2 linked regions of the Pseudophaeobacter arcticus DSM 23566 genome follow. The protein of the gene in region 1 binds, or shares a complex with, the protein of each later gene. Links are inferred from orthologs where the notes say so. Each region holds a gene or a part of one and is shown on either strand. Other genes may lie near its edges.

What was found.
Region 2: the proteins of clpA (region 1) and clpS are in contact, whole or in part, in a solved structure (PDB 1LZW), measured with the Escherichia coli proteins. The link is inferred for Pseudophaeobacter arcticus DSM 23566 from one-to-one orthologs.

Annotation. Positions count from the first base shown.
Region 1 is NZ_KI421507.1:2,640,984-2,656,170, reverse strand. What follows is about bases 11,497-14,480. They hold clpA (ATP-dependent Clp protease ATP-binding subunit ClpA), read right to left. Parts: upstream 14,162-14,480; coding sequence 11,831-14,161; downstream 11,497-11,830. Other genes in these bases: gloB (hydroxyacylglutathione hydrolase), read right to left, coding at 14,363-14,480; ARCT_RS0117040 (M23 family metallopeptidase), read right to left, coding at 11,497-11,828. In the rest of the region: ARCT_RS0117085 (aminotransferase class V-fold PLP-dependent enzyme), read left to right, coding at 1-304; ARCT_RS0117080 (peptidoglycan-binding domain-containing protein), read left to right, coding at 400-2,049; hisC (histidinol-phosphate transaminase), read left to right, coding at 2,206-3,297; ARCT_RS0117070 (prephenate/arogenate dehydrogenase family protein), read left to right, coding at 3,294-4,214; ARCT_RS0117065 (extensin-like domain-containing protein), read left to right, coding at 4,211-5,146; ARCT_RS28825 (DUF2125 domain-containing protein), read right to left, coding at 5,381-5,821; ARCT_RS28820 (DUF2125 domain-containing protein), read right to left, coding at 5,839-6,390; ARCT_RS0117055 (gamma-glutamylcyclotransferase), read left to right, coding at 6,462-6,992; ARCT_RS0117050 (biopolymer transporter ExbB), read left to right, coding at 7,070-8,284; ARCT_RS0117045 (peptidoglycan -binding protein), read left to right, coding at 8,288-10,663; more of ARCT_RS0117040, read right to left, coding at 10,851-11,496; more of gloB, read right to left, coding at 14,481-15,130. UniProt on the Escherichia coli protein: ATP-dependent specificity component of the ClpAP protease. It directs the protease to specific substrates. It has unfoldase activity. The primary function of the ClpA-ClpP complex appears to be the degradation of unfolded or abnormal proteins.
Region 2 is NZ_KI421507.1:3,168,854-3,183,920, reverse strand. What follows is about bases 7,586-10,449. They hold clpS (ATP-dependent Clp protease adapter ClpS), read left to right. Parts: upstream 7,586-8,777; coding sequence 8,778-9,122; downstream 9,123-10,449. Other genes in these bases: ARCT_RS0119660 (SDR family NAD(P)-dependent oxidoreductase), read left to right, coding at 10,245-10,449; ARCT_RS0119665 (class I SAM-dependent methyltransferase), read left to right, coding at 9,147-10,148; ARCT_RS0119675 (HAD family hydrolase), read right to left, coding at 7,947-8,678; ARCT_RS0119680 (hypothetical protein), read right to left, coding at 7,586-7,900. Also shown: ARCT_RS0119715 (LysR family transcriptional regulator), read left to right, coding at 1-346; cytochrome c oxidase accessory protein CcoG, read left to right, coding at 447-1,892; ARCT_RS0119705 (FixH family protein), read left to right, coding at 1,895-2,359; ARCT_RS0119700 (heavy metal translocating P-type ATPase), read left to right, coding at 2,366-4,546; cbb3-type cytochrome oxidase assembly protein CcoS, read left to right, coding at 4,580-4,738; ARCT_RS0119690 (GNAT family N-acetyltransferase), read right to left, coding at 4,832-5,308; ARCT_RS0119685 (D-alanyl-D-alanine carboxypeptidase family protein), read right to left, coding at 5,486-7,231; more of ARCT_RS0119680, read right to left, coding at 7,574-7,585; more of ARCT_RS0119660, read left to right, coding at 10,450-11,048; hemF (oxygen-dependent coproporphyrinogen oxidase), read left to right, coding at 11,172-12,053; ARCT_RS0119650 (glycoside hydrolase family 25 protein), read left to right, coding at 12,195-13,010; ARCT_RS0119645 (fatty acid desaturase family protein), read right to left, coding at 13,007-13,951; hemC (hydroxymethylbilane synthase), read right to left, coding at 14,077-15,036. UniProt on the Escherichia coli protein: Involved in the modulation of the specificity of the ClpAP-mediated ATP-dependent protein degradation.

The sequences.
Region 1 (15,187 bases):
CCGCATGCTGAGCGACCACTACGGTATTCAGGCCCGTGGCGGCTGTGCCTGCGCCGGCCCCTATGCGCATCGCCTGCTGGAGATTGACCAGGCCGAGTCCGAGGCATTGTTTGCGGCACTTCAGTCGGGACAAGAGCTGCAAAAACCTGGCTGGGTCAGGCTCAACTTTTCCTATCTGATGACGGATGACACAGTGCAATATATCATCGACAGCGTGAATGAGCTGACACAGCGGGCCGAAGATCTGGCCCAAAGCTATCTGGCGGACCCCAAAACCGCGCGGTTTCAGCCCCGCGCCGCCTGACGGGGAAAGCGCAGGTCAAATGCCCATGACAGGGCTAAGGCTTTTATGGCAGGGTTGAGGCGTTATTTATTCTGTTAATTGGTCGGAGCCTTGTTATGGCAGTTACCCTATCGGCCCCTGTGGGGGATAAGAACCGTATTACCAAACCCGACGCAAAATCTGGCGATGGAAAATTCAAGCCGGTAAAGAATGCCCCCGCCGATGTGGAACTGGTGCGTTTGATGCTCAAGGCAAATGGCTATGACAATATCACCATCTCCCAGAAATGTGACGCGGGCCTGATCAAGGACATCCGCAGTTTCCAGAAAAATGCGCTGGGGTTCAAAAAGCCGGACGGTATCGTTGACCCCGGAATGCGGACCTGGAAGGCGGGGCTGGCCAAGCTGCAGGCGATGATTGCCAGTGACCAAAAGGTCTCGGTCTATGAGGTCAAGGAAGAGGGCAAGACCAAACAGGTCGAGGTGCGCGAGTTTGAGGCCAAAGAAAAGGCGCTCAAACATGAGATCCTGTCCAAGGCCAATATGATGCTGGGGCAGGCGGAATGCTGGGTGGATTTCTGCAATGATGTGGAAAAAACCCGCCAGGCCGAGGATGGCATGATGATGGCGATTGCCGAATTTACCATGTCGACGCTGAACGCTGACACCGACCCGCCCTGGACGCCGATTTTGAATGCCCGCTCCGAAGCTGGCAGCCTAAAAGCCCTGGTGAGCCGGTCCAAGCCGGATTGGGCCAAGGTGCAAAAGCAGGATGCCAAGGCGACGCGGGTCTACAATACCGGGCAAAAGGCCTTTGACAAATTTATCAAGGCCCGCATTGGCACGGCCAGCAAGGCGGTTTTCACCCTGGAGATCGTGCGCGAGACCTCCTTTGCGGTGATCGAGGTCTATGCCACCGCGCGTTTGGTGGCGACCAAAGGCATGAACCCGGTCAAGGCCCATGCGATAGCAGCCGCCGGCACCGAGGCGATGAAATCCAGCGCTGGCCAGTACGGCGAATACCTTGCCGGCAATAAGGTCACCTGGGACGGTGCAGCCAAGAAAGTCGCCCTGGATACTCTGTTTGCAGGGATCGCGGGCGCTGCGGGGGGCAAGCTGGGCGGCACTTTCCTGAAAGGTGTTGCTGGCAAGGTCGCCGCGCAACTGCCGTCCAAGATGTTCCAGACCTTCTCACAAAAGTCGCTGACCGTCTTTATGGAGAAGATGTTCACCACCACTGTCGGACAGGAAATGATCAAAAATGCCACCAAAGAGGCGATCATGCTGTTCAAACCGCTGGTGGAAAAGGGGCGCGCCCCCAACAAAAAAGAGGTCACCGACGCGGTGGTCAAGATCCTGTCGGGGGGCATTATGGCCTCGGGACCGATGAAAGCGGTTTCGCAATTTGGCTCAAACTATGTGGCAAATTCCCAGGGCTTTTTGGCGCAGAAACTGATCCCCCGGGCGATGGATTCGGTTTGGAAAGGGGATTTGGTCAAAAAATATGGTGCGGATGCCGTGGAGGAATTTGCCAAAAAACACGGACCACAAATCTATGCCGATATCGCCGGCGGGCTTCAGGACAAGGTCTTTGTCGCCTACGCCAATAAGGCTCTTGAAGGTTCGGACGGGTCGCAATCTGCCAAGGTTCTGCAAAAAACCATGGAGGAGGCCATGCGCAAGGACGCAAAACTGCGCAAAGAGCTGACAGATATGGTGGAAAAGCAGGCCGCAGCCAAGCTGAAAAAGCTGGAGAAGGCCAAGTAATCGACCTGCTCCGGGGCGTGATTCCAGCGGGCCAGCTGACTATTTCACACCCCTGCAGCGCTGTTATTGGGGGCTGGATCTGACAGGGGGCATCTTGCGGCTTTCCCATTGGTTTGTGCTTCGCTATTACCAATGGGAACCAAGGAGCCCGAAAGTATGACCCAGATTACGCCGCAGCCCGGTATTATGGATATCGCTCTCTATCAGAGCGGCGCGGCCCATGTGGCGGGGGTGAGCAACACAGTAAAGCTCTCCTCCAATGAAAACCCACTGGGGCCAAGCCCGCTTGCGATTACAGCCATGCAAGAGGCGGCGGCCAATATGCATCGCTATCCCAGCTCCGAGCATCAGGCGCTGCGTCAGGCAATCGGTGAGGTCGAGGGGCTGAACCCTGAGCAGATCATCTGTGGTGCAGGCAGCGATGAGATCATCGCCTTTTTGTGCCAGTGCTTTGCCGGTCCCGGCGATGAGGTGCTTTATACCGAGCACGGCTTTGCCATGTATCGCATCAGCGCCCTGGCCGCTGGTGCCACTCCGGTGGAGGTCAAGGAACGCGAGCGCGTGACCGATGTTGACGCCCTGCTGGCCGGTTGTACCGAACACACCAAACTGGTGTTTATCGCCAATCCCAACAACCCCACCGGCACGATGATTTCCGCCGCTGAGGTGGCGCGCCTGGCCGATGGGCTGCCCAAAGGTGTGCTGTTGGTATTGGATGGTGCCTATGCGGAATATGTCGAAGGCTTTGATGCCGGCGCGGCGCTGATGGCTACCCGTGACAATATCTTCATGACGCGGACCTTTTCCAAGATCTACGGATTGGGCGGCGCGCGTATTGGCTGGGGCTATGGGCCTGCGGCGATCATTGATGTGCTGAACCGGGTGCGCGGACCTTTTAATGTCTCTTCCTCCGCATTGGCCGGGGCCGAGGCCGCAGTGCGTGATCGCGCCTATATCGACCACTGCCGCAGTGAAAATGCCAAATGGCGCAGCTGGCTGGCGGCAGCGCTGGCAGAGCTGGGGGTGGCGTCGGATACCTCCTGCACCAATTTCATTCTGGCGCGGTTTGCCAGCCAGGCCGAGGCCGAGGCCTGTGACGCCTATCTGCAGACCCAGGGGCTGATCGTGCGCCGGGTGGGCGGCTATAACCTGCCCACCGCCTTGCGCATCACCATTGGGGACGAGGCCGCCTGCCGTCGGTTGATCGCTGCCATCTCAGAGTTCAAGACACAGCAGGCTGCCGTATGAGTACTGTCATCTACAACCGGGTGGCCCTGATTGGTCTGGGCCTGATTGCCTCCTCGATGTTCTGGGCGATGAAGCGGGGCGGCTTGGCAGGCGAGGTCACCGGCTACGCCCGCAGCGCCGAGACTCGCGATACCGCCCGCCGCATCGGGCTGTGTGACCGGGTCTGCGACAGCGCCGCCGAGGCCATCGAGGGCGCCGATCTGGTGGTGCTTTGCGTGCCCGTCGGCGCCATGGGGCCGGTGATGGCCGAGATCGGCCCGCTGTTAAAACCCGGCGCCACCGTGTCCGATGTGGGCTCGGTCAAGGCCCATGTGATCGAGGCCGTGGGGCCGCATATTCCCGAGGGCGTGCATTTTGTCCCGGCGCACCCTTTGGCGGGGACCGAACATTCCGGGCCGGAAGCGGGCTTTGCCGAGCTGTTTGACAACCGTTGGTGCCTGCTGGTTCCGGCCGAAGGCAGTGACGGGGACGCGGTTGAACGGTTGCGCTCTCTTTGGGAAGGAATGGGCGCCAATGTGGATGAAATGGATGCGGATCACCATGATCTGGTGCTGGCCGTGACCAGCCATGCGCCGCATCTTATTGCCTATACCATGGTTGGGGTGGCGGATGATCTGCGCCGGGTGACTGACAGCGAAGTGATCAAATATTCGGCGGCGGGGTTTCGTGATTTCACCCGGATTGCCGCCTCGGATCCAACCATGTGGCGCGATGTCTTTTTGACCAACAAAGAGGCCACGCTGGAAATCCTTGGCCGTTTTACCGAGGAGCTTTTTGCGCTGCAAAGGGCCATCCGCACCGGCGACGGGGATCACCTGCATGACTACTTCACCCGTACCCGCGCCATCCGTCGCGGCATTATCGAGGCCGGGCAGGACACTGCTGCGCCTGACTTTGGCCGGGCGCATAAACCATGATCGGGTGGCGGCGTTTTGCATCGGGTGTTGCCACCAGGGCCTGGGCCGCTGGGCTGCTCTGTGTGGCGGGCATTGCACCGCTGCAAGCCTCGGCGCCCGAGGTCTCGCTGCGCCCCATTGATCGCCCATTTTCTGATCGCCCGTTGTCTGATCGCCCGTTGTCCAATATTGCAGCCTCGGCGGCTGTGCTGCCGCAGTCCTCGGGTGCCGTGCTGGCGGATCTGGAACAGCTCGCTCCAGCCTTGGGCGCGGATCTGCGCCCAGTTGAGCGCCCGGTTTCAGCCCAGCTTCTGGCAGCGGCCGCTTTGCCTGCGGATCTGGTGCCACGCGTTTTGGATCAGTCCCTGGTGCCTTTTGTGCGTCCGGATACCATTGCCGAGCAGGCTTTGTTCAAACGCCGCCACCTGCGCAAAGGCTCTGTCTGTGGGGATATTGAAATCCAGGGCAAGGTCATTGGCGGAGTGGTGGCGACACTGCCGGGCTGTGGTGCCAGGGACGCGGTGCAGGTGACTTCCGTGGCAGGCGTCAGGCTGAGCCAGGCCTCGGTGATGACCTGCGAGACGGCTGAGGCGTTGAAACGCTGGGTGTCCAAAGATGTTGAAACGGCCTTTGGCCGCCGCAACAAGGTCGTCAGCCTGCGCGTCGCGGCGCATTACGCCTGCCGCACCCGCAACAATCGCCCCGGGGCCCGGATCTCGGAGCACGGCCGGGGCAAGGCGATTGATATTTCTGGCTTCAAACTGGAAGACGGTACCCTGGTAACTGTGCTCAATGGCTGGGACGCAGGCCAAACCCGCAAACCCTTGGCACGGATCTGGAAGGCGGCCTGTGGCCCCTTTGGCACCGTGCTTGGCCCCAAGGCGGACCGTCATCACCGCGATCATTTCCATCTGGATGTCGCCAGTTACCGCAGCGGTTCCTATTGCCGCTAGGGGCCTGATCTCAGGTAAGCTGTGCGGTAATCTTGGCCGCCGTTTGATCTGGCCCAATGCTTTACGCGCTGCAAACCATTTGCCCCAAGCGGAACCGCGCCGCGCGTCTCGCGCGGCGCCCGGCCCAACTGAGGCGTGGCATTCTGCAAGAATGCCGCAGATCAGGCGGGAGCCCCCCGCTCTTTTTTACATTCCTGGATCGATAGCTGGACGGCCAGTGGGACTGGTCGTCTCTCAGCGAAGCACCAATGGCGGCGCAGTGCCGATTGGCAGCGGGCCAGCCCAGACCTGCCCCTGGTGAAAGCGCAAGGGGATGTCTATCTTTGCCGCGCGTCCGGTTCCGGTTGAAAACAACTCCAGAACTTTCTCTACCGCGCTGCGGGTGCTTGGCGGCAGCAGGCTCAGCCGTTCGGCCATGTCGAGAATCGCGGGCCAGTTTTCCGCGCGCAGAGCCAGCTCACCGCTGAGACGGCCTTTTTCATCAACCTCCAGCTCTCCCGAGGCCCGGAACAGCATGTCGCCCCAATGGGCCTCGACCAGATCCAGATTGATCTGGCGAAGCTGCGGTCGCCGCAATTCGATGGCCCGCCGGTCCCAGGGGGACTCAAACCCCAGATCTGCCCGCAGACGCAGGGCCTCAAACCAGGACGGCAGATCATCCCTGGCAGGGGTCAAGCCGCCAAAACCAGCTCTCAGTAGCCCCTGGGCGAGAACTGCCTCGCTTCGGCGTTCAGGTGGTATTGTTCTGCCTGCGCCATCTGCCGCATCTCCAGCACAAGATCCTGAGCCTGCCACAAGACTCCGTCGGCATCAGCGATCTGCCAGGCCTGGCTGGTCAGCGACAGCTGCTCCAGCTCCAGCGCCAGCCCGGGGGCCAGTTGTAAATCCGCGCGCATCTCTGCTGCCGTCAACCGGCGGGTCTGGTCAAAATAGGAATAGTGTTGCGGCGTTGCCGGAAACCGGAGGCTTTGTGCACCGGGCCAGATGGCCGGGCTGTCAAATTCGATCCAGTCAGCGCTCCAGGCGGCGCCGGTGCCGGGATCGGCAAGCAGCGGTTGCTCCAGCCGGGTGACATGGCGCAGGGGAAACCCACGGGTGATCATTGGACCATAGGAGACCTGCCAGCCCTGGCGTTGCTGTTCGTTAAACCAGGTCTCGAACCCACCGCGCAGCCCCCAGGCTGCCAACCCCCAGTACACTATCCAGACAGCAGCCCCAAGGCTGAGCCATTTCAGCAGTCGCATTCTGCAAAGACCCTCTTTTTCTAGCCTGCATTTTGCTGTTTATAGACGGCGGATATAAAGGGCCATAGATCATGACAATGTGGGTATTTGGATATGGATCGCTGCTGTGGAACCCGGGGTTTCCAGTGGCGCGTCGCGAGGTTGCAACCCTGCAGGGCTATGCCCGCTCCTTTTGCATGTCCTCGATCCATCACCGGGGCAGCGAAGAGGCGCCGGGCTTGGTGCTTGCCCTGGATGAGGTGAAAGGATCACAGTGTCAGGGGCTGGCACTGGCGGTTGCCGCCGGCGAAGAAGACAAAACCCTGGCCTATCTGCGCGAACGTGAATTGATTTCCTCTGCCTATCTGGAGCGCGATCTGACGGTTGCCCTGCACACAGGCGAAGAGGTCGAGGCGGTGACCTATGTCATCGACCCGCATCACGCGCAGTATTGCGGCGGTCTGGCGCTGGAAAAACAGGCGCAGATCATCGCCACAGCGGTGGGTGGGCGCGGTCCCAATACAGAATATCTGTACAATACTGCCGAACATCTACGCGAGATAGGCCTGGGCGACGCCGAACTGGAGTGGCTGATGATGCGCGTGCGGCAAATTACGGGATAAAGCCTTGGTGCTTTTGCCTCTTTGCCTTTAAGCTCCGAAGGGAATTAAGCCAAAAACCTGACAGGATCGCACCGAATATGGCCCATACCGAGCGCAAGACCAGGCCGCAGTTTTCGCAACCCGTCCGGCAAATCATCCTGATGCTGATTGCCCTTGGCCTGGCAGGCTTTGGCATCTTTGTCGCCCTGCCCAAGGTGCTGCCGGTGTTTCAGGCCAATCCCTGGCTCAACGGCTTTATTGTCTTTGTTTTTGTCATCGGTGTTCTGTCCTGTTTCTGGCAGGTGCTGCAGTTGATCGGCTCGGTCCGCTGGATCGAAAGCTTTGCCACTGGTGGCAGCCGCGGGGAAAAACGCGCACCGTCGCTGTTGGCCCCGCTGGCGGCGCTGCTGCGCTCGCGGGCGGCGCGGATGCAGCTGGGCTCGTCTTCGACGCGCTCCATTCTGGATTCTGTGGCGCAGCGGGTGGATGAAGAGCGCGAAATTACGCGATATATCGTTAACCTCCTGATTTTCCTTGGACTTTTGGGGACATTTTACGGTCTTGCGACCACGGTTCCTGCGGTGGTGGATACCATTCGCAGCCTGGCCCCACAGGAGGGCGAAGAAAGCATTGCGGTGTTTAACCGTCTGATGACCGGGCTTGAGGCCCAGTTGGGGGGCATGGGGGTTGCCTTTGCCTCGTCTCTCTTGGGGCTGGCGGGGTCACTGATCGTCGGGCTGCTGGAGCTGTTTGCCGGTCACGGCCAGAACCGGTTTTACCGCGAGCTGGAGGAATGGCTGTCTTCCTTCACCCGGGTGAGCTTTTCCTCCGGCGAGGAGGGCGGCGGTGGCGAAACAGGTGTGGTCTCCGAAGTGCTGGATACCATGGCGGAACAGATGGATGCGCTACAGGCGATGTTTGCCCAGAATGCCGCCAGCCGGGCCGAGGTTGACAATAAGCTGTCGCAGTTGGTGGATGCGATTACCGATATGAACGCCCGTCAGGACCAGACGGCGAGCCTTTCCAGCGCGCTGGACCGGGTGGCGGTGGGGCAGGAGACCCTGACCGAGATCATGCGCGCCCATGGCGATGTTGGCATGGATGCCGAAAGCCGTATGCGGTTGCGCTCGATCGACGTGCAGATGCTGCGTATCCTGGAAGAGATATCCGCAGGCCGTCAGGAAAGCCTGGCTGAGCTGCGCAAAGATATCGACCTCATGGTCAGGGCTTTTGCGGTGCCGCGCGGGCGCGGGCGTCAGGCGCCCGAGCCCGAGCAAAGTGCCGCTGCTTCCTTCCTGCAGGGCGAGGACTAGGCCATGGCTCTGTCGCGGCGCAGCGGGCAGCGGTTCCAGCATTCGATCTGGCCCGGGTTTGTCGATGCGATGACGGGCCTGCTGTTGGTTCTGATGTTCCTGCTGACCATCTTTATGGTGGTGCAATTTGTGCTGCGAGAGACCATCAACGGCCAGGAAAGCGAGCTGGATGAGCTATCGTCTGAGGTGCAGGCGCTGGCCAATGCGCTGGGTCTGGAGGAACGCGACAACAACCGCCTGAATGCGCGGCTAGGGGCGCTCAGCGCGACGCTTTCCACTACCCAGGGGGATCTGGCACAGGCGCAAGACGCCCTGGATCAGCAGCGTGCGGTGATTGCCGGGCTGACGGCTGAACGGGATCAGCAACTCGCAGCCCTGGCGCAGGCACAAAGCCAGATCACCGCCTTTGAGGCGCAGGTTGCGGCCTTTATTGCCGGGCGGGATGCCGCTGAGGCGCAGATCGCTGAACTGACAGAAAACCGCGCGGCGCTTGAAACCGAGCGCAGCACATTGCTGAGTGAAGCGGAGGCGATGAATATCGCCCTGGCGCAGGCGCGCAAAGAGATTGATGCCGGTGTTGAAAACGCCCGCCTTGCAGCGGCCAAGCGCGAAGCCCTGGAGGCGCTGATCGCCGATCTTGAAACACAGGGGGAGCAGCAGGCAAGCGCGGTTTCGGCCTTGACCGCGCAGCTGAGCGCCGAGGAAGAAGCCCGTCTGGTGGAAGCCGCCGCCGCCGAAGCCCTGCGGGCGCGTCTTGAAACTGCGGATGCAGAGCTGACGGCGATGACCCTGTCGCTGGAACGCCAGAGGCAGGAGGCGGAGGACACGCTGACGCTCTTGGCGGCAGCGGAGCAGGCAAAGGAGCGGTTGAACAGTGATCTGGAACAGGCCCTGGCAACCCTGGAGGCGGCCAAGGCACAGGGGCAGCAACGGGATGAGCTGGCCGAGCGTCTGACCCGGGTGCTGGCGCAGATGCAGGTCTCGCAATCCGCCGCCGAAGGCCGTGTCGCGGCGCTGGAAATTGAGCTGAACCGGCTGCGCCAGGACAGCAACGCCACGCAGGACCGCCTGAACACCGAACTGGATGGCGCCCGTCGCTTGGCGGCTGAAAACAAGGCCGCCTTAGAGGCGGAGCTGGCGCGGCAACGCGCCGCCAATGTTGAAACCGAAACCCAGTATCAAAGCGAGCTGGCCAGCCTGCAGCGGCAGCAGGCCAAAGCTGTCTTGCAGCTGGAGCAGCAACTGGCGGCACAACGGGCTGCGGCAGATGACGCCCAGCGTCGGCTGGAAACCCAACTGGCCCGGTTGCAGGCCGATACGGCTTCGGTGATGTCCGGGCTGGAGGCGGAACTGTTGCAGGCGCAAAACGAACTGGCTGCAGCCCGGAGCGCCGCTAACTCAACCGCTGAGGACCGCGCGTCAGTCGAGTTGCGTCTGTTGGAGGCCCTGGATGCTTTGGAGACAGCCCAGGCGGCGGCCAGCGATCAGGCGGTTTTGCAGCAACGGCTTTTGGCGGCTTTGAATGCCCAGCAAGATGCTGAAAGCCGCGCTGAAACGGAGCGTAGCCTGGCGCAGGACCGTGCGGCTCTGCTGGCTCAGGCGCAGGCGGCCTTGTCCGATCAGGAAAGCATCTCGGCAAAGGCCCAACGCGAGACCGCCTTGCTGAACCAGCAGGTTGCCGCCCTGCGCGAGCAACTGGGCGGGTTGCAGGCCATTCTGGACGATTATCAAGAGCGCGATGCGGCGCAGCAGGTGCAGTTGCAAAACCTCGGCCAAGATTTGAATTCGGCACTGGCGCGGGCTGCCTCCGAAGAGCGCCGCCGCCGCCTGCTGGAAGAAAGCGAACGCAAGCGGCTGGAGATTGCAGCGGCAGAACTGGCCAGCAAGGCAGAGAGCCTGGAAACCAAGGCAGAGGAATTGGAGCGTTACCGGTCTGAGTTCTTTGGTCGCCTGCGCAATGTTCTGGGCAACCAGGAAGGCGTCCGGATCGAGGGCGACCGCTTTGTCTTTGCCTCCGAGGTGCTGTTTGCCTCGGGCAGTGCGGATCTGTCGAGCGCAGGTAAGGGGGAGATTACCAAGGTGGCGAAGATCTTGCAGAGCGTTGCCGCCGAGATCCCACCAGAGCTGAACTGGATCATCCGGGTGGATGGCCATACCGACAACACGGCCATGGCGGGCAGCGACAAATACAGTGATAACTGGGAGCTGAGCCAGGGCAGGGCGCTGTCGGTGGTGCGCTTTATGATCGAAAATCTCGGCATAGCGCCGGATCGCCTGGCGGCCAATGGCTTTGGCGAGTTCCAGCCAGTGAATACCGATGATACCCCGCAAGCCCGCGCCCAAAACCGCCGGATTGAGCTAAAGTTCACCGAACGCTGACCAGATGCTGCCTGTACCATGACTGAGTGCGGGCTTAGAACCTGAGTGAGGGCCTGGGACTGGGTGCGGGTCTGCTGCGGATCCCCCCGACCAGAAGAGCACTGTGCGTTTCGGAAGGCGTGCAGATAGCCCACCTCGCAGGGGGGGGCATGGTAGGTGATCACCAGTCATGATGGAGGGCTGATCCCTATCTGAGGTCGATGACCTCTTCGATCCTGTCGATTTCCTCATCATCGCGCAGCAATACCGCCAGTGCAGTATAGCGCCCATAGTCCCAGGCTGCGTTCCGCAACCGTTTGCCAGAGGCCCGAAAGAACTGCGCTTGATCGCGCTCCAGGGTGATCTCATGAACGGAAAAGACCCCTTTGGGGCCGGAAATGGTCAGGCGCACGCGGTCGCCCATTTGGCCACCAAAGGCATAGGCCCAAAACACCAGCGCCGGTGACTTGGTGGTCAGCCGCGTGCGCGCGGCCTCGCCGGACTTGATCGTCTGGAACTCCGGAACCTGGGTCGAAAACCCAGCCCCCAGAAAGCCGCCGGGCTGATAGGGCAGCGGTTCGGCCCAGAGGCTGGGGGCGGCTGGATCCGCAGGGGTGTCGCAGGATTGGCGGCCTTCGGGGGCAAAGGGGTCTACAACAGTGCCGTTTCGGCGCAGCGACAGGTGCAGATGGGGGAACTGGGTTTTGCCAGAAAGTCCAACTTCGCCCAAGTCGGTGCCGGCCTCAACCTGCTGTCCCTTTTGCACCAGAACAGAGCCCTGCTTCATATGGCAATACTGGGTTTCCCAGCCGTCCGCATGGCGCAGCACAACGCCGTTGCCACATTCGCGGCCTTGCAGCATCTCGGCGTTATCCTGGGTGGAATAGGCATCAGGCATGGTGTTTCGCGTCCCCTGAACAACTCCTGATGCAGCCGCACGGACTGTGACGCCGGCCTGCATGTCGCTCAGGTAGGGGAGGGCGATATCCGTGCCTTTATGTCCCGAGTAGCTGAGCCCCTGACACCGATAATCCTGAGTGGCGGGGCCGGGGAGATGATCGACATATTGCTGGATATGGCAGGTTTCGCCCAAGCGACAGTCCAGCGGCCATTGCAAGGTGAAATCGCCCGCCACGGCAGGACCCGTGACGAGCGAGAGGAGGAAGGCTCCGACAGATAGCCGCATGGTCAGTCGGCAGTTAGCAATGGCGGTTTGTCGCCAGAGATCCGTGGCTTGATGGGCCCTTCGATCCGCAGATCCAGCTTGCCATCCTTGATGCCAACCTTGACCAGCCCACCCTTTGCCAGCTTGCCAAAGAGCAGTTCTTCGGCGAGAGGTTTCTTGATGTGCTCCTGAATGACGCGGCCAAGTGGCCGTGCCCCCATGCGATCATCATAGCCCCGGTCTGCCAGCCATTCCGCAGCCTTGCGGGTCAGCTCAATCGAGACATTGCGGTCCATCAACTGGGCTTCCAGCTGCAGAACGAACTTCTCGACCACTTGCAGGATCACCTCTTTGGGCAGTGGCGCAAAGGCAATCACGGCGTCCAGGCGGTTGCGGAATTCCGGCGTGAAGGTGCGCTCAATCGCGGCGGTGTCTTCACCTTCGCGGCGATCACGGCCAAAGCCAATCGCAGCCTTTGCCATATCCGAAGCACCGGCGTTGGAGGTCATGATCAAAACCACGTTGCGGAAGTTCACCGCGCGGCCGTTGTGATCCGTGAGCTGACCGTTATCCATCACCTGCAACAGGATGTTGAACACATCCGGATGCGCCTTTTCGATCTCATCAAGCAGCAGCACGCAGTGCGGGTGCTGATCAACCCCATCGGTGAGCAGGCCACCCTGATCAAAGCCGACATAGCCGGGAGGCGCGCCGATCAGACGGGAGACCGCGTGTTTCTCCATGTATTCCGACATGTCAAAACGCAGCAGCTCCACCCCCAATGTGTCGGCCAACTGTTTGGCGACCTCGGTTTTGCCAACCCCGGTGGGGCCCGCAAAGAGGTAGTTGCCGATGGGTTTTTCCGGTTCGCGCAGCCCTGCACGGGACAATTTGATGGCACTGGCCAGCGCGTCGATGGCGTCGTCCTGGCCAAAAACAACCCGCTTCAGGCTCTTCTCCAGATCCTTCAGCACCTCGGCATCGTCTTTGGTGACGCTCTTGGGCGGAATGCGGGCGATCTTGGCCACCACGGCTTCGATTTCCTTGACGCCAATGGTTTTGCGGCGCTTGCTTTCCGGCAGCAAATGCTGTGCCGCACCTGCTTCGTCGATCACGTCGATCGCCTTGTCGGGCAATTTGCGGTCGTTGATATACCGTGCCGCCAGTTCCACGGCGGATTTGATCGCGTCCGCCGTGAACTTGACGCTGTGATGTTCCTCAAAATAGGGTTTCAGCCCTTTGAGGATTTCAACAGAATCCTGCACCGAGGGTTCATTGACGTCGATCTTCTGGAAACGCCGTGCCAGGGCACGGTCTTTCTCAAAATGCTGGCGGAACTCTTTGTAGGTGGTGGAGCCCATGGTGCGCAGCTTGCCGCCCTGCAGGGCAGGTTTCAGCAGGTTGGAGGCATCCATGGCACCGCCAGAAGTGGCACCCGCACCAATCACGGTGTGGATCTCATCAATAAAGAGCACGCCATCGGGGTGGGCTTCCAGTTCGGTCACCACAGCCTTGAGGCGCTCCTCAAAGTCGCCGCGATAGCGGGTGCCGGCCAGCAGCGCCCCCATGTCGAGCGAGAAGATGGTGGTTTTGGAGAGAACCTCGGGGACTTCGCCCTGTACGATTTTACGCGCAAGACCTTCGGCGATTGCGGTTTTGCCAACGCCGGGATCGCCCACCAGCAGCGGGTTGTTCTTGCGGCGGCGGCACAGCACCTGGATGCAGCGCTCTACCTCATGGCTGCGACCGATCAGCGGGTCAATGTCGCCTTCGCGCGATTTGGCGTTGAGATCGACGCAGTATTTATCCAGCGCGCTCTCTTTTTTGTCGCTTTCGCCGGGAGGGACAGAGCCCATGGCGTCATCTTCGCTTTCGGGCGCGCCGGTGACCGGGCGGGATTCGCCAAAGGCGGGATCCTTGGCCACGCCATGAGCGATGAAATTCACCGCATCATAGCGGGTCATATCCTGATCCTGCAGGAAATAGGCGGCGTCGCTCTCGCGTTCTGCAAAGATCGCGACCAAGACATTGGCGCCGGTCACTTCGGTACGGCCGGAGCTTTGCACATGGATGGCGGCGCGCTGAATGACCCGTTGGAAGGCCGCTGTCGGGACCGCTTCCGATCCATCGACATCCGTCACCAGATTGGCGAGATCTTCTTCGACAAATTCAATCAGCGAGGCGCGTAGCTGACCCAGCTCAACGCCACAGGCGCGCATCACACGGGCGGCTTCGGGTTCTTCGATCAATGCCAGCAGCAGGTGTTCCAGCGTGGCAAACTCATGGCGCCGCTCATTCGCCAGCGCGAGCGCGGCGTGAATGGCTTGTTCTAGTGTGCTCGAGAATGAAGGCACGGGCGTGCTCCTCTGTTCTTGGGTTGACCGGGACATTGGCTTTCTGCCTCTTCCCCATGCATCAACCATGTCGTCATAGTATTAGAGTTTGGTTGATAGAGCGGCAGCTTCAAGGACTTTCTTTCAAATTTAGGTCACATTTCTTTTTAAAGCGGTTGAATTGCACCCCATCTTTGCCGGCCAAGACCCTGATCTGAAGCGTTAGAACTGGTCCTTTCGCTGCCGAATCTCTGCAAAAACATCTGCGTTTTCAGCACCTTCCATGCCGATGGCTGATTTCACCTCATCCAGATGAGCCCGCAGAAACGGATTTGTGTCCAGTTCCAGCTGTAAAAGTGACGGAACAGTGGCTTCGCCTTTGGCGCGTTTTGCGTTTATTTCATCAACGCGCAGATGCAAAGCGCTATTGTCCGGTTCGATTGTCACGGCAAAACGGGCGTTGGACTGGGTGTATTCATGGCCAGAGTAGACCATGGTCTGCGGCGGCAGGGCCATCAGGCGGTTGAGACTTTCCCACATCATCTTTGGCGCGCCTTCAAACAGGCGACCACAGCCAAGCGCCATCAGGCTGTCAGCGGTAAAGACAGCCTGGCTCTCGGGCAGGAAAAAGGCGATGTGCCCAATTGTGTGGCCAGAGACATCCAGCACCTGGACCTCTTCGCCAAACAGATCAAAGCGCGCGCCATAGTCCAGCGCATGGTCAAGCGGCGGCAGGCGGTGGGCGTCGGGTTTGGCGCCATAGACCCTGGCGCCATAGCTGCGCCGTAGCTCTTCAACGCCGTCGATATGGTCGTAGTGGTGATGGGTCAGCAGGATGGCGTCCAGGCCCCAGCCTCGGGCGCTCAGCGCAGATTTCACCGCTGCGGCCTCTGGCGCATCCACCAAAGCGGTTTGGCCGCTCTTGGCATCATGCAGCAGATAGGCATAGTTGTCCGAGAGACAGGGCAGGGTAATGATTTCCAGGGGCATGGTCTTTCGCCTCACCATTGTTACACTGCGCATAGATTGGCCCAAGCAGCAGGCACC
Region 2 (15,067 bases), 530 kb from region 1 along the record:
CGAGGATCTTTTGGATCTGCCCTGGCTCGAAGAGCTGGGCACCACCGAGGCGGCGCATTGGCTGCGCTCGCGCGGGGTGGCCGAGGTGATACGCGGCGCCAGTCTCAAATTGCCCGGCAATCTTTTGATGCAGGCGGTGCGCGAGGGGCAGGGGGTCGCGGTGAGCGTGCGGGACTTTGTCCGCGAGGATTTGAAGGCAGGGCGCCTGGTGGAGCTATTTACCGGCAGTGAGGGGCGCGGCTATCATATCGTCACCCGCCCCGGTGTGCAGCGGGTGCAGGCGCGCCAGTTCATTTCCTGGCTGCGTCGGCACAGAAAAACCAAAGAGCCAGAGAGCGATAGATAAAGATGCCTGTCCGATGCGCTTTTTGATCCACGTCAAAGAGCGTGACCTTCACATTTGAAAGAACCAAGCTAGAGAGACACAAATTCAGTGGAGTGAGTCCGTGAGTGATTCCGATCCCGCCCCCAGCCTATATGCCGCCAGGGAACCCGTATTTCCACGGCGTGTATCGGGCGTTTTTCGCAGCCTGAAATGGTACATTTTGGCGATCACATTGGGGATCTATTACATAACCCCCTGGATCCGCTGGGATCGTGGGCCATCATTGCCGGATCAGGCGGTTCTGCTGGATCTGGCCAACCGGCGCTTTTACTTCTTCTGGATCGAAATCTGGCCGCATGAGTTCTACTTTGTTGCCGGCCTCTTGATCATGGCCGGCCTGGGGCTGTTCCTGTTCACCTCTGCTTTGGGGCGGGTCTGGTGCGGCTATGCCTGTCCGCAGACGGTCTGGACCGATCTGTTTATTCTGGTGGAACGATGGATCGAAGGCGATCGAAACGCCCGTCTTCGCCTGCATCGGCAAAAGAAAATGGATTTCCGCAAAGCTCGGCTGCGGCTGACCAAATGGACGGCGTGGATGTTGATTGGTCTGGCCACCGGTGGGGCCTGGGTGTTCTATTTTGCCGATGCGCCAACCTTGATGGTGGATCTGGTCACCGGTCAGGCCCATCCCATTGCCTATACCACTATGCTGGTGCTGACAGCGACGACCTTCTTCTTTGGTGGTATCGCCCGCGAACAGATCTGCATCTATGCCTGCCCCTGGCCCCGTATCCAGGCGGCAATGATGGACGAAGACACCCTGGTGGTGGGCTACCGCGACTGGCGTGGTGAGCCGCGCGGCAAACTGAACAAGAACAAGGGCAAGGCCGAGATCGCCGCAGAGCCTCAGGGCGACTGCATCGACTGTATGGCCTGCGTCAATGTCTGCCCGGTGGGAATTGATATTCGCGACGGCCAGCAGCTGGAATGCATCACCTGCGCGCTGTGTATTGATGCCTGCGATGATGTCATGGCCAAGATCGGCAAGCCGCGCGGCTTGATCGACTATATGGCGCTCTCGGATGAGGCCCATGAACGCGCCGGTCAGCCGCCGAAAAACATCTGGAAGCATATCCTGCGTCCGCGCACCATCATGTATACCGCGATGTGGGGGTTTGTGGGGCTGGCGCTGGTTTTTGCCCTGTTCATCCGCTCCGATATCGACCTGACCGTGGCGCCGGTGCGTAACCCCACCTTTGTCACCCTCTCGGATGGCTCGGTGCGCAACACCTATGATGTGCGCCTGCGCAACAAACATGGGGAGCCACGCCCGTTCAAACTGTCGCTCAAAGGCGATCCGGCCATGCGGGTGCAGCTCGAAGGCACGCCCTATGCCTCGGTTGAGGTTCCGGCCGATACCGCCTATCTTCAACGGGTCTATATCGTGACACCCAAAGGGGCTGCGGCGTCTGAGGCGGAATCCACCCCGGTTAGAATCTGGGTTGAAGATCTCACCAATGGTGAGCGGGCCTATAAGGACACCACCTTTAACGGAAAAGGGAACTGATCATGGCAAAGGGCACGCGTGAATTTACCGGTCGTCATATGCTGATGGTCTTTTGCGGCGCTTTTGGGGTGATTATCAGCGTCAACCTGGCGCTGGCTTACAACGCGGTCAAAACCTTCCCCGGCCTGGAAGTGAAGAACTCCTATGTGGCCAGCCAGGAATTCGACCTGCGGCGCGACGCGCAGCAGTCGCTTGGCTGGTCGGTCTATGCCTCAGCCCAGGAAGACCAGGTCACGCTGGAGATTTCTGACGCCGAGGGAAACCCTGTCGAGGTGGCCAAGCTGACCGCGATCCTGGGCCGCGCCACCCATGTGAAAGACGACCAGAATCCGGAGTTCAAGTTCAACGGGACTGCCTATGTGGCCCCGGCTGAGCTGGGGCCGGGCAACTGGAACATCCGCATGGTGGCACGGGCTAAAAATGGCGTTGAGTTTACCCAGCGGGTGATCCTGCACGTAAGAGGCTAGACAGATATGACCGCCCAGATGCGCCCCGCAATGGCCGTATGCCCCGGCTGTGTTGCCGCCCCAAGCGAGGCGGTGGACATGGCTCCAACCGAGGCGCGTCTGGCGCTGTCGCTGCCGACAATCCACTGTCAGGCCTGTATTTCCAAGGTCGAGCGCGGGTTGAATGCCCATCCCGGCATTCATTCGGCGCGGGTCAATCTGACCTTGAAACGGGCCCTGATCGAAGCCGACCCTGAGGTGCGCGCCGATGATCTGATCCCGGTGCTCGAAGGTCTGGGATTTGAGGCGCATGAGCTGGATCTGGCGACACTTGCCGCCACCCAAAGCGACCGGGCCGGGCGGGATCTGTTGATGCGGCTGGCGGTTGCCGGCTTTGCCTCGATGAATGTGATGCTCCTGTCGATCTCGGTCTGGTCCGGGGCATCGGATGCAACCCGCGATATGTTCCACTGGATCTCGGCGGCGATTGCCTTTCCGGCGGTGATCTTTGCTGGCAAACCCTTCTTTACCAATGCCTGGAGCGCCCTGCGGGTGGGGCGGCTCAACATGGATGTGCCAATTGTTCTGGCGCTGGCGCTGGCGCTGATCACCTCGCTGTGGGAGACCAGCCTGTCGGGCGAGCATGCCTATTTTGATGCGGCTCTGACGCTGACCTTCTTTTTGCTGGCCGGGCGCTATCTGGACTATCGCACCCGTGCCGTGGCGCGCTCTGCCGCCGAAGAACTCGCCGCACTTGAAGTGCCCCGCGCCATCCGCATGGAAGGCGACAGGGAGGTCGAGGTGGCGGTCTCGGAGCTTGCCATTGGCGATCTTATCCTGGTGCGCCCCGGTGGCCGTATGCCCGTTGATGGCGTCATCGCCACCGGCCAGTCAGAACTGGATCGCTCGCTGCTCACCGGGGAAACCCTGCCGGTCTTTGCCGAGCCGGGCACCCGGGTCTCTGCGGGGGAGGTCAATCTGACCGGCCCGCTGGTGGTCCGGGCCGAAGCGGTGGGCGAGGATACCTCGCTGCACCGGATGGCGGATCTGGTGGCCATCGCTGAATCTGGTCGCTCGCGCTATACCTCGCTGGCCGATAGCGCCGCCAAGCTTTATGCCCCTGGTGTACATATCCTGTCGGCCTTGGCCTTTATTGGCTGGTATCTCTACACCTATGATCTGCGCATGGCGCTGAATATTGCGGCGGCTGTGCTGATCATCACCTGCCCCTGTGCGCTGGGCCTTGCGGTGCCTGCGGTAACCACCGCCGCCTCGGGGCGGTTGTTCAAAAAAGGCATGTTGATCAAACATTCCACCGCGCTGGAGCGTCTGGCCGGGGTCGATACCGTGGTGTTTGACAAGACCGGCACCCTGACGGCGGGCACGCCGCAGCTGGAAAACCTCGACGCCTTTAGCCGCGCCGAGCTGGCAATTGCCCTGGCCCTGGCCGAAGGCTCATCGCATCCGCTGTCACGGTCCCTGACCGCTGCGGCCCGGGCTGCGGGCATTGCCCCTGCAAAGGTCACAGAGCTGCAAGAGCGCCCCGGATTTGGCAGCGAAGGCCAGTTTCAGGGGCGTACAGTCCGCCTGGGGCGCGCCGCCTGGCTGGGCGCCGATCAGGGCAGCCAAACAGCGGCCTGGCTGGATACCGGCGACGGCACAGCGCCGCGTGGTTTCCTGTTTCACGACGCCCTGCGCCCCGGTGCGGCCGAGGCCGTGGCGCAGTTGCATGCGGCTGGCAAAGAAGTTCTGTTGATTTCAGGTGATACCACCGCCGCGGTGGAGGATCTGGCCCATCGTCTGGGCATCCAGAAATGGCTGGCCGAGGCGCTGCCGCAGGATAAGGCCGCACGGGTCCAGTCCCTGTCGGATCAGGGCCGCAAGGTGCTGATGGTGGGGGATGGTCTAAATGACACCGCAGCGCTGACGGCGGCGCATGTCTCGATCTCGCCCGCCTCTGCCTTGGATGCAGCCCGCGTGGCCTCGGACATTGTGTTGCTGGGGCAGGACCTTGAGCCCATCGCCGAGGCCTGTGTGGTGGCCAGCAAGGCCACCAAACGCATCCGCGAAAATTTCCGCATTGCCACCCTGTACAATGTGATCGCGGTGCCGCTGGCCATTGCCGGCTTTGCCACCCCCTTGATTGCGGCGCTGGCGATGTCCAGCTCTTCGATCACCGTTTCCCTTAATGCGCTGCGCCTGAAATAACCCGCGCCGCGCCTGACAAAAAGTGCCCAAGCCATGAGCGTCCTTGCCTATCTCATCCCCATTTCGCTGCTGCTGGGCGGTGGCGCCTTGGCGGCCTTTGTCTACACGGTGCGCTCAAACCAATATGACGACCCGGAAGGCGACTCGCGCCGCATCCTCAGCGAGGAATGGGACGATCACCCCAAACCGTGAACGCTGGACGACCCTAGGCGAAATTGACCATGGCCCAATAGGGCAGGGGGCAATGGTCGAGATGCGGACCCTGGCGAAGATCTGGTGCGATGTTCAGGACAGGATCGTTTTCCGCATGACGATATAGGTGGGTTCAAGAAAACCAGGATGTGCCTCCTCACTGGTTTTCTTGAACCCAAACCGCTGAAAGGTCTTGTGATTTTCTACGAGCTCTATCCGCGTTTCCAATTCCAAAATTGAGAACCCTTTTGTCCGGGCCCGTTGTTCTGCCAGCCGGATCAATTGCCGCGCATATCCCTTGCCCCGCTGTTCTGCGGCAACGGCAAGTTTCCCCAAATAGAAGCAATCCGCTTTTTCTGTGAAGAAAACACATGCGTCAGGGCGTTCCCCAATGACCCAGACTTCGCCTGTAACACACTGCTTTTCAATGTCGAGCGTGGTCAATTTGTGCATCGACGATTGTGGGTTTATTCTTGCCTCCATATAGGCGAACTCGCGTTGAACGAGCTTTAAAACCGAAGGAATAAGGGGGCTGTCTGGCGTTATCCGCAGGGGATCAAGCAGGGGCATGGTCTGTCCTAAGTGCCTTTTCGCATATCGTTTCCAGGATATTCGATAGAAAGTGCTTTGAACGCAATGGGCTCATTTCTGCGGTTTGCAAATACAAAAAGGCCCCTCCAAAGAGGGGCCTTTTGCTGCGACCTCGTACGGGAGGTAAGCCCCTGGTCGCTTGGATCGGGGGTGGCCTCAGGACGAGGGGCCGAGCGTGTCGCAGGCGATGTTGCGGGCGCTCAAGCGGCGGCAGGCGAGGTCGGCCTGTTCTTTGGTCATGCCCAGAAAATTGGCGTCAAAGCCCAGACGTGATTTTGCCACCTTGCGCAGGGTGCCGTTCAGGGTCTCCATTTCGGACAGGGCGGTGCGCAGCAGGACCTTTTCAGCCTGATAGGCGGTGGTGTAGCGCCCGACATTGATGCCCCAATATCTGCCGCCCGAGGTGGAGAGCCGGGTCACCACCACAGGCTGCTGGTCGCTGGGCGCCGCCGCATTGGCCAGTCTGACCGGGCGGGCCATTGGCCGCAGCCCGGTATAGGCCAGGGTTTGTACCCTGGTGGGGGCAGAGGACTGCACGACGGCTGCGGTCACTGTTGCAGCACCTGTGGCCTGCTCTGAGTTGCTGGGAACCGGCCCGGTCGAGGCAGGCAGCACCTTGGCCTCTGTAATGGCTGCGGTGATGCTGGCTTGCAGAATATCGGGATCAATCCCGGTGCCACTCTCTGCGGATGGCTCCGCCGCCAGAGCAGCGGTGGCCAATGTCTCAGTGTCTTGTGTCTCGGTGTCTTGTGCTTCGCCGTCCTGTGTCTCGGTTGCCTGGGCCTGGGGGGCGGTGGCCTGGCTGTCAGTGACCTGGCTGGCGGTGGCAATCTGCACCGCTTCGACGATGACAGCCGGGTCGACAATTGGGATGGGACGCGCCAGGGGGCGAAGGCTGGTATTCACCAGACCATTGACGCGGACCGTCTTGCCCGCGCCGCCGCTTGTGGTGCCTGCATCTGCAACCAAGGTCGTGGCGCCAATCCCGCGATTGCCAACATAGGCCGGACGTCCCGGCGCCTGAACGCGGGCCTGCGAGGGGGCGCGGCGAAAGCCGAGATCCAGCAGTTCGACAATCTTGGCATTGCGCGAGGTAGACGATTTGCCGCCAAAAACGGTTGCGATGATGCGCTCATTGCCCCGTTTGGCCGAGGCCACGAGATTGGAGCCCGCAGCCCGCGTATAGCCGGTCTTGATCCCGTCGGCACCTTTGTAGGCGGCCAGCAGGCGTCGGTTTGTATTGGGGACTGTTTTGACGCCCGCATCAATCGTGGTGCGTGAAAACAGGTGATAATACTCGGGGTAGTCATAGAGGATATGGCGACCCAGGGTGGTCATGTCACGGGCGGTAGACAGATGCCCCGCCTCGGTCAGCCCATGGGCGTTTTTGAAAGTGGTGCGCGACATGCCAAGCGCTTTGGCGGTGCGGGTCATGCGGCGGGCAAAGGCGGCCTCGGATCCCGAAATGGCCTCCCCGATGGCGGTGGCGGCATCATTGGCTGATTTCACGGCTGCGGCCCGGATCAGATAGCGAAAGGCAATCTGCTGACCCGTTTTCAACCCCAGCTTTGAGGGGGGCTCGGAAGAGGCGTTTCTGCTGATGCGCACCTTTTGGTCAAGGGAGATTTCGCCGTTTCGCACCGCTTCAAAGGCAATGTAGAGGGTCATCATCTTGGTCAGAGAGGCGGGATGCAGCCGGGCATCTGCGTTGCGCGAATGCAGAACTTCTCCGGTGCGCGCGTCAACAACTACGGCAGCATAGGCCGCTGCCTGCGCCTGCGTCGGGGGAATCAGCACCATCCCAAGAGAGAGAAGAACACCCATGATCCACAGCACAGACCGGGCCAATGCCCGCTGCCCGCGAACCAGGTGATTACACCTGATCTGCACGATATCTGCCATTTTTGCCTCTTGCCGCCGGTTTTCCGGCTGACGATTTTGCCTGCTACATAAAAACCGTAGCATAGACGATGGCTAGAAGAAACCTTTGCGATCTGTGGATTGACAGGGCTGGAGAAATGACTTCCCCCAGATTTAGTAGCGCAGTGGCGAGTCCCGGCTAGATCGGGGGTGTCTTAAGGAAGTGTAAATAAAAATGTGCAGCTTTCCGGCGCCGTAGTCTGCGGCTACAGCGGGGATTTTGTGGCCTGTGCGGCTTCTGTGCAACAGGTGCGGGTTTTTTGCGGGCTTCGGCTTGAGGATCTGCGCTTGGGGGTTTGACGCCCCAGGAGGCCGTGCCTGCCCCTAGGGTTCAAGCCTGCGCGTCACGTAAAATGGGGTGGAATAGTGCAGCCCAAAGGAAAACTCGCAGGGGCGGGGCAACCTGGCGCTGACGGCCTGCTCCAGCGCGTCGAGCAGAGCCGTGGAAAATGCGGCGTCGCGATGTGGTTTGACCAGCAGAGAGACGCTGACGGTGACATGGCTGTGATGGAATTCATCTGTGGGGTAGGCGCGCCCTTTACAGGCGCCGGCACCTCCGTCGTGACGCAGGATAATTGCCTCAATCTCAGCCAGAATCGCAGCGCTGTCGAGCTGCAGGTCACTGGAGTATTTTATCTCTGCATGTGGCATAGGCTATCTGCTTTGTTGTTCTTTGGCTTTGTGTTCTGCTGCGGCATTACAGTGCCGCGAGGCTTTTTTCAATCTGTGACACCAGCTGTGGCAGCTGGCTGAGATCCGCGATGGCGTTGTAGCGGGGGCTGTCTTCCGGGGGCTCGGCATGTTCCAGCTGCCAGATTTCCCCGTGTGGCACATAGGTGCCCCAGCCGCCTGCGGTGATCGGCGGCACCACGTCCGAGCGCATGGAGTTGCCAACCATCATGGCGCGGTGAATGCCGTCGCCGTGGCGGTTGAAAATCTCCTGGTATACTGCGGGGGTCTTTTCCGAGACGATCTCGACCGCGTCAAACAAATCGCCCAGACCGGACTGCGCCAGCTTGCGTTCCTGATCCAGCAAATCGCCCTTGGTGATCAGCACCACCCGGTGGCTTGCGGCCAGCTGTTCAACGGCCGCTTGGGCATGGGGCAGCAGGTCGATCGGATAGGAGAGCATCATCTGTCCCGCCACGATCAGCTCTTGGATGACAGAGGCGGGAACCTGTTGATCAGTGACGTCGATGGCGGTTTCGATCATCGACAGGGTAAAACCTTTGACTCCATAGCCATAGCGCCCGAGATTGCGTTTTTCAGCCTCCAACAAGCGCTGCTCCAGGGTCGTGCGGTCCAGATCAACCGGGGTGTGATCCTGCAACAGCTCGGCAAAACGGTCCTGGGTTACCCGGAAAAACCGCTCATTGTGCCAAAGCGTATCGTCGGCATCAAAGCCAATGGTTGTCAAATTGCCTGTCACGGTGCTGCTTCAATCCCTTTGCCTGCCCCTTTTCCTGAGCTGGCTTTACGCTATATAAGCGGGATATAGATTTCCATGCATGACTGGAACACTAAGCTGATGCCGCTGCTGCCTGTGATGATGTCCAAATTCTCGGATGACGATGATAGCGATCTGGGTCTGCTGACCAAGACACGCCCCAAGACCCAGCGCCCGCCGCGCTACAAGGTGCTGTTGCTCAATGACGACTACACGCCCATGGAATTTGTCGTGCTGGTGTTGGAACGGTTCTTTGGCATGACCCATGCGCAGTCCTTTGAAATCATGCTCACCGTGCACAAAAAAGGTGTTGCGGTGGTTGGGGTCTTTACCCATGAAATCGCCGAGACCAAGGTTGGTCAGGTGATGGATTTTGCCAATCGTCATCAGCATCCGCTGCAATGCACGATGGAAAAAGAAGAATAATATCAACATACAAGAGGCTATGCCATGTCCCTGCGCCTATCCCTGGCCTTAGAACCGGGTGGCTGTGTCATGCCCCCAGAGGGGCGCATCGCCGTCTTTGCGCCGCGCGCTGGTGTGGATCTGTCTGCCCTGCCAAAAGAACGGCTGCTGATCCTGCAGCGCGTGCGCCCAGACTTTGAAGCCTTTGAGGCAGCCGGCTTTGCCTGCCTGCCCGAGGTGGCGGATCTGCCCGCGCAAGAGCGCTTTGCCGCGGCCGTGGTCTTTTTGCCGCGCGCCAAGGCCGAGGCCCGTCAGCTACTCGCCCAGGCGGAGGCGGTGACCACCGGCCCGGTGCTGGTGGATGGCGCCAAGACCGACGGGATTGATTCGGTCCTCAAGGCCCTGCGTAAACTCACCGAAACATCGGCGCCGGTGTCAAAGGCACACGGTAAGATTTTCTGGTTCCAGGGCGGAAACAATGTACTCAATGACTGGCTCCCGGCAGAGGGCAGCAAGGTCGAGGGCTTTGTCACCGCGCCGGGGGTGTTTTCTGCCGATGGCATCGACCCGGCCTCCAGGCTCCTGGCGGAGTGCCTGCCAGAGAAACTGGGCCGCAGGGTGGCTGACCTTGGCGCCGGCTGGGGTTATCTGGCAGCGCAGATCCTGACCCGCGCAGGTGTCGAACATCTGCATCTGGTTGAGGCCGACCATGTGGCGCTGGGCTGTGCGCGGCAGAATGTTGTGGATGCGCGGGCACAGTTCCACTGGGCCGATGCACGCAAGTGGCAGGCCCCAGAGCAGGTCAACACGGTGGTGATGAACCCGCCCTTTCACGCGGGGCGCAGTGCCGAACCAGAGCTGGGGCAGGCCTTTATTTCGGCGGCGGCCTCTATGCTGGTGGCCTCGGGGCATCTGTGGATGGTGGCCAACCGGCACCTGCCCTACGAGACCCTGCTGGGAGAGCGTTTTGCCGCTGTAAACGAAGTTGCGGGCGATAACCGGTTCAAGGTCCTGCATGCCCAACGCCCGCGGCGCGCCAAAGGCTGATATCTTCCCGCGCGCGGCGCCTACATTCATCGTTTCCAAAAGTAGAAGCGGGGGGTAGGCTCGCAGCCAAAATCAAACCTCAGGAGTATGCCTCGCATGTCCTTTTCCATCGCTGGCAAGACAGCCATCGTCACCGGTTCCTCGACGGGTATTGGTCTGGCCATTGGCCGTCAGTTTGTGGCCGCCGGAGCCAATGTCATGTTTGCAGATACCAATGAGGCCGCGCTGGTGCGCGAGCTGGGAGAACAGGCGGATGAGAGCAATATCCGCTATTTTGCCGGCGATCTGCGCGAACGCCTGACCATTGCCAATCTGCTGTCGGCGACCATCGACGCCTTTGAGGACATCGATATTCTGGTGAACGGGGCGCGTCAGGTGGTGCAAAGCGATCCCTTGGATCCCAACGACGAATCGCTGGAGATGTTGTTGACGGAGAACCTGCTGCCAACGCTGCGCCTGTCGCAACAGGTGGCGCGCCGGATGATCAAACAGGGCGAGGGCGGTGAGCCGGATACACCACTGGGGGCCATCGTCAATCTCTCCTCCATTGCGGCCCGACGCACCCACCCCGAGCTGATGGCCTATTCCGTTGCCTCTGCGGCGCTGGACCAGCTGACGCGGTCGCTGTCGGTCTCCCTGTCGCCCCATCGTATCCGGGTGAACTCCATTGCCTTTGGATCGGTGATGAGCGCCTCGATGCAATCAACACTCAAGGATAACCGCAGCTATCGTCTGGACATCGAACAGCACACGCCCCTGGGCCGGATTGCCTCGCCGACGGAGCTGACCGAAACGGCGCAGTTTCTGGCCTCGGATGCCGCTGGGTTTATGACAGGCCAGATCTTGACCCTTGATGGCGGCCGCACCCTGCTGGATCCCGTTGCCGCGCCGGTTCACTAAAACACCTGTTCCTGCCCGGTCCCCAAGATCTCAGCCCCGCCAAATCTCAGGTCCCCCACGACCCAGGCCCCCCAAGATACCAAGCAGAAAGCCCCCTTGATGACCGCTGACTTGCCTCGCGAAATGACTGATGAAAAAGCCCAGGCCGCCGCTTGGTTCCGCCAGCTGCGGGATGAAATTGTCGCCGCCTTTGAAGCGCTGGAAGACCGCCATGACGATGGGCCCTTTGCGGATCTGGAGCCGGGACGGTTTGAGGTTTCTGAAACCACGCGAGCCTCGGCGGATGGCTCTGACGCCGGCGGCGGCTTGATGAGCGTGATGCGCGGCGGGCGGGTGTTTGAAAAAGTCGGCGTCAATATTTCCGAGGTCTACGGCACCCTGGGCGAACGGGCGCAGAACGCCATGGCAGCGCGCAAGGGCCTGCCGGGGATGAGCGAAGACCCGCGATTCTGGGCTTCGGGGATTTCCCTGGTGGCGCATATGCGCAACCCTCATGCACCCGCAGTGCATATGAATACCCGGATGTTCTGGACGCCGCATGCCTGGTGGTTTGGCGGCGGTTCGGATCTGAACCCCTGCATCGAATATGAGGATGACACCGCGCATTTTCACGCCACCCAGAAGGCCCATCTCGACCCGCATGGTGCCGATTTGTATCCGCGTCTCAAGGAATGGGCGGATGAGTATTTCTATATCCCCCACCGCAACCGGGCGCGCGGTGTTGGCGGCATCTTCATGGATGATCACAACAGCGGCGACTGGGCTGCGGATTTTGCCCTGACGCAGGATATTGGCCGCGCCTTTCTGCCCGCCTATCTGCCGCTGGTGGACAAACGCCGGGGCCAAGGTTTCTCGGAGGCCGATAAGGACGCGCAGCTGGTGCATCGCGGGCTCTATGCGGAGTATAATCTGGTCTATGATCGCGGCACCAAATTTGGCCTGGAGACCGGCCATGATGCCAATGCGGTACTGATGAGCCTGCCCCCCCTGGCAAAATGGGTCTAAGGCCGCTGTCTGGCCGCCCGCGAAATCACGCCCATTTCCTGTAACCTGTGGCTTTGCCCTAGGAAAACGGGCTTCTTCGATACAGATTAAAGGAACCGGCTGCATTGCGCCGGTTCTTTTTCATTTGGTTTAGGGTTTGAGATGCGCAGTAGGTTTCTAAGTCTTCTGGTGATGGTGGCCCTTGCAAGTTGCGGTGCCAAATCACCGCCGCCACCTGAGGCAAGCGCAACACCCACACAACCTCCCTCCGAGGCGCAGTTGGCGCAGCTCAAAACCTATCCGCGTTTTGGCGACAGCGACCCGCATGAATGGACCGGACGTGGCCCCAACAGCTATGCGATCCATGGGATTGATGTGTCGCGCTACCAGGGAGAGATCGACTGGCCGCAGGTCCGGCGGGCCGGGGTCTCCTTTGCCTATCTCAAGGCCACCGAGGGCGGCGATGTCGCAGATCCTGCCTTCAGCGACAACTGGCGCGGTGCGGCGCGGGCCGGGATGCCGCGTGGCGCCTATCACTACTATTATTTCTGTCGCCCCGCAGAACAGCAGGCGCGCTGGTTCATCAAACATGTGCCGCGCGATGCCAATGCGCTGCCGCCGGTGCTCGACATGGAATGGAATCCGCGCTCGCGCACCTGCACCAAACGTCCCGATGGCCGGGTGGTGCGGGCCGAAGCGCGCAAATTCCTGGCCCTGCTCGAGGCGCATTATGGGCAGCGCCCTGTGGTCTATACCACGGTGGATTTTTATCGCGAGACCGGCATTGGCCGTTTGCACGGCACCGAATTCTGGCTGCGCTCGGTCGCGGGGCATCCGCGTCAGGTCTACCCCGGCGCCTTTTGGCGGCTGTGGCAATATACCGGCACTGGCCTGGTTCCGGGCATCCAGGGGGAGGTGGATCTGAACGTCTTCCACGACAGTCCCGAATCCTGGCTGCGCTGGTCGGGGCAGCTCTAGGCGCGTTTCCAACCGGCCTCGGCCAGCGCCTGACCATAGCCGGAGGCGATGCGCATATCCGGGCCGATACCCTTGTCCAGCAGCGCCTTGTGCATGTTTTTCAGCTGCCAGCAGGGCACATGCATCACCATGTGATGCTCCAGATGATAGTTGACCCAATAGGGCGCCACAAACAGCCGGGCGATGGGGCCTGCCTTGGTGGTGCGCACGTTTTGCAGCGGGTTTTGCGATTGCTCCACCGCGCCATGTTCGGCGATGTTGCGCACCCGCAGCACAAACTGGAACCAGGTGAGATAGGGCAGCAGCCAGAAGGCCAGGCCCCACCACCAGCTGCCAATCAGGCTCATCGCCACCGCGACGCCAATAAACACCGGCAGAGATTTCCATAGATGTGGCGCCTTGAAGCTCTGGGCAAAATCCGAGGCGGCGGCCGCGATGGCGTCATCGTCGCCAGCCAGGCGAAAGCTCATCAGGATTTGGCCCAGCAGCTGTTTGGTGCCGGTCTGGCCGGTCAGGTCGCGGGTGAATTTGCGCTTGAGCGAAGCCTTGGAGGTGGGGAATTTGGCGCTGAGCTTCAGATCCGGGTCTTTGTCCGTCTGGGTAAAGCGATGATGCGTCAGGTGGTAATGGCGATAGGCGGCAAGTTCGGCCAGAATGGGCCGCCCGCACAGCCACTCGCCAATGATGTCATTCCATTTGCGGCTCTTGAACAGGGCGTTATGCGCCGCCTCATGCATCAGGATCGCCAGCCCCAACTGGCGCGAGCCGATCACCATGACCGCAATGACAAAGGTGAAGGGATTGGGCCAGAGGGCAAACAGCGCCAGCGCACAGGCGATCACCCCCCAGCAATGCAGAACCAGCCACAGCCCCATGGCATCGGACCTTTCGGCCAGGGGGCGGATCTCTTCGCTGCTGAGATAAGATTTTCCGGGTGTCATGATGGGCTCCTCCTGGCCACAGGATCGCCTGCATCAGGGGACGCGGTCAAATAGGGCGCCACGTCATACTTTTGCGTATGTCGTGGCGGCACTTTTTTAGGAGCTGCGGCTGAGGAACTGCGGCCCTACTGGCGCCAGTCGAAAAAGCCGGGACCGGCTGTGGCCAGCAGTTTTGCAGCCATGTCCCGCCCCAGGTCTGCCCCGTCTTCGATGGCGCAGGTCTGATCTTCGGCAATGGCTTGCGACCCATCGGGGCGCAGCACTTCGCCGCGCAGCCGCAGGGTGCCGCCATTCAGCTCAGCCAGACCGGCAATTGGTGTTTCGCAGGACCCATCCAGCGCCGCCAGAAAGGCGCGCTCCGCCGCCAGCCGCTGACCAGTGGTGATATCATGGATCGCCTCAAGCATCGCAGCGGTGCGGCTGTCATCGCTGCGCCGCTCGATGCCAATTGCGCCCTGCGCCACAGCAGGCAGCATGTCAGTGGTCTCGATCGCGGTGGCAGGCACATCCGCCATTGCCAGCCGGTTCAGACCGGCCATCGCCAGAAAGGTGCATTCGGCAACGCCCTCGTTCAGCTTTTTCAGCCGGGTCTGCACATTGCCACGGAACTCCACCACCTGCAGGTCGGGGCGGCGGTTCATCAACTGGGCGCGGCGGCGCAGCGACGAGGTGCCAACCACAGCGCCGGGCGCCAGATCCTGGAGCCGGGAAAACTTTGGCGACACAAAGGCATCACGCACGTCCTCGCGGGGCAGATAGCAGTCCAGCAGCAGCCCCGCAGGCTGGGCCACCGGCATATCCTTCATCGAATGCACCGCAATATCGATGGCCCCCGACAACAGGTCCTCTTCGATCTCCTTGGTGAACAGCCCCTTGCCGCCCAGCTCCTTGAGCGGCTTGTCTGCTGCAATCAAAGCCTGGTTGTCGCCACTGGTCTTGATCACCACAATTTCAAAGGCTTCGGGCGCCAGATCAAAGGCCGCAGCCAAACGGCGGCGGGTCTCATAGGCCTGGGCCAGCGCCAGCGGCGATCCACGGGTGCCAATTTTCAGCGGAGAAGCGGGGGAGGGCAGGTTCTGTGTCATGTAATGACCTTTAGTAGCGGCGATTTGCCGT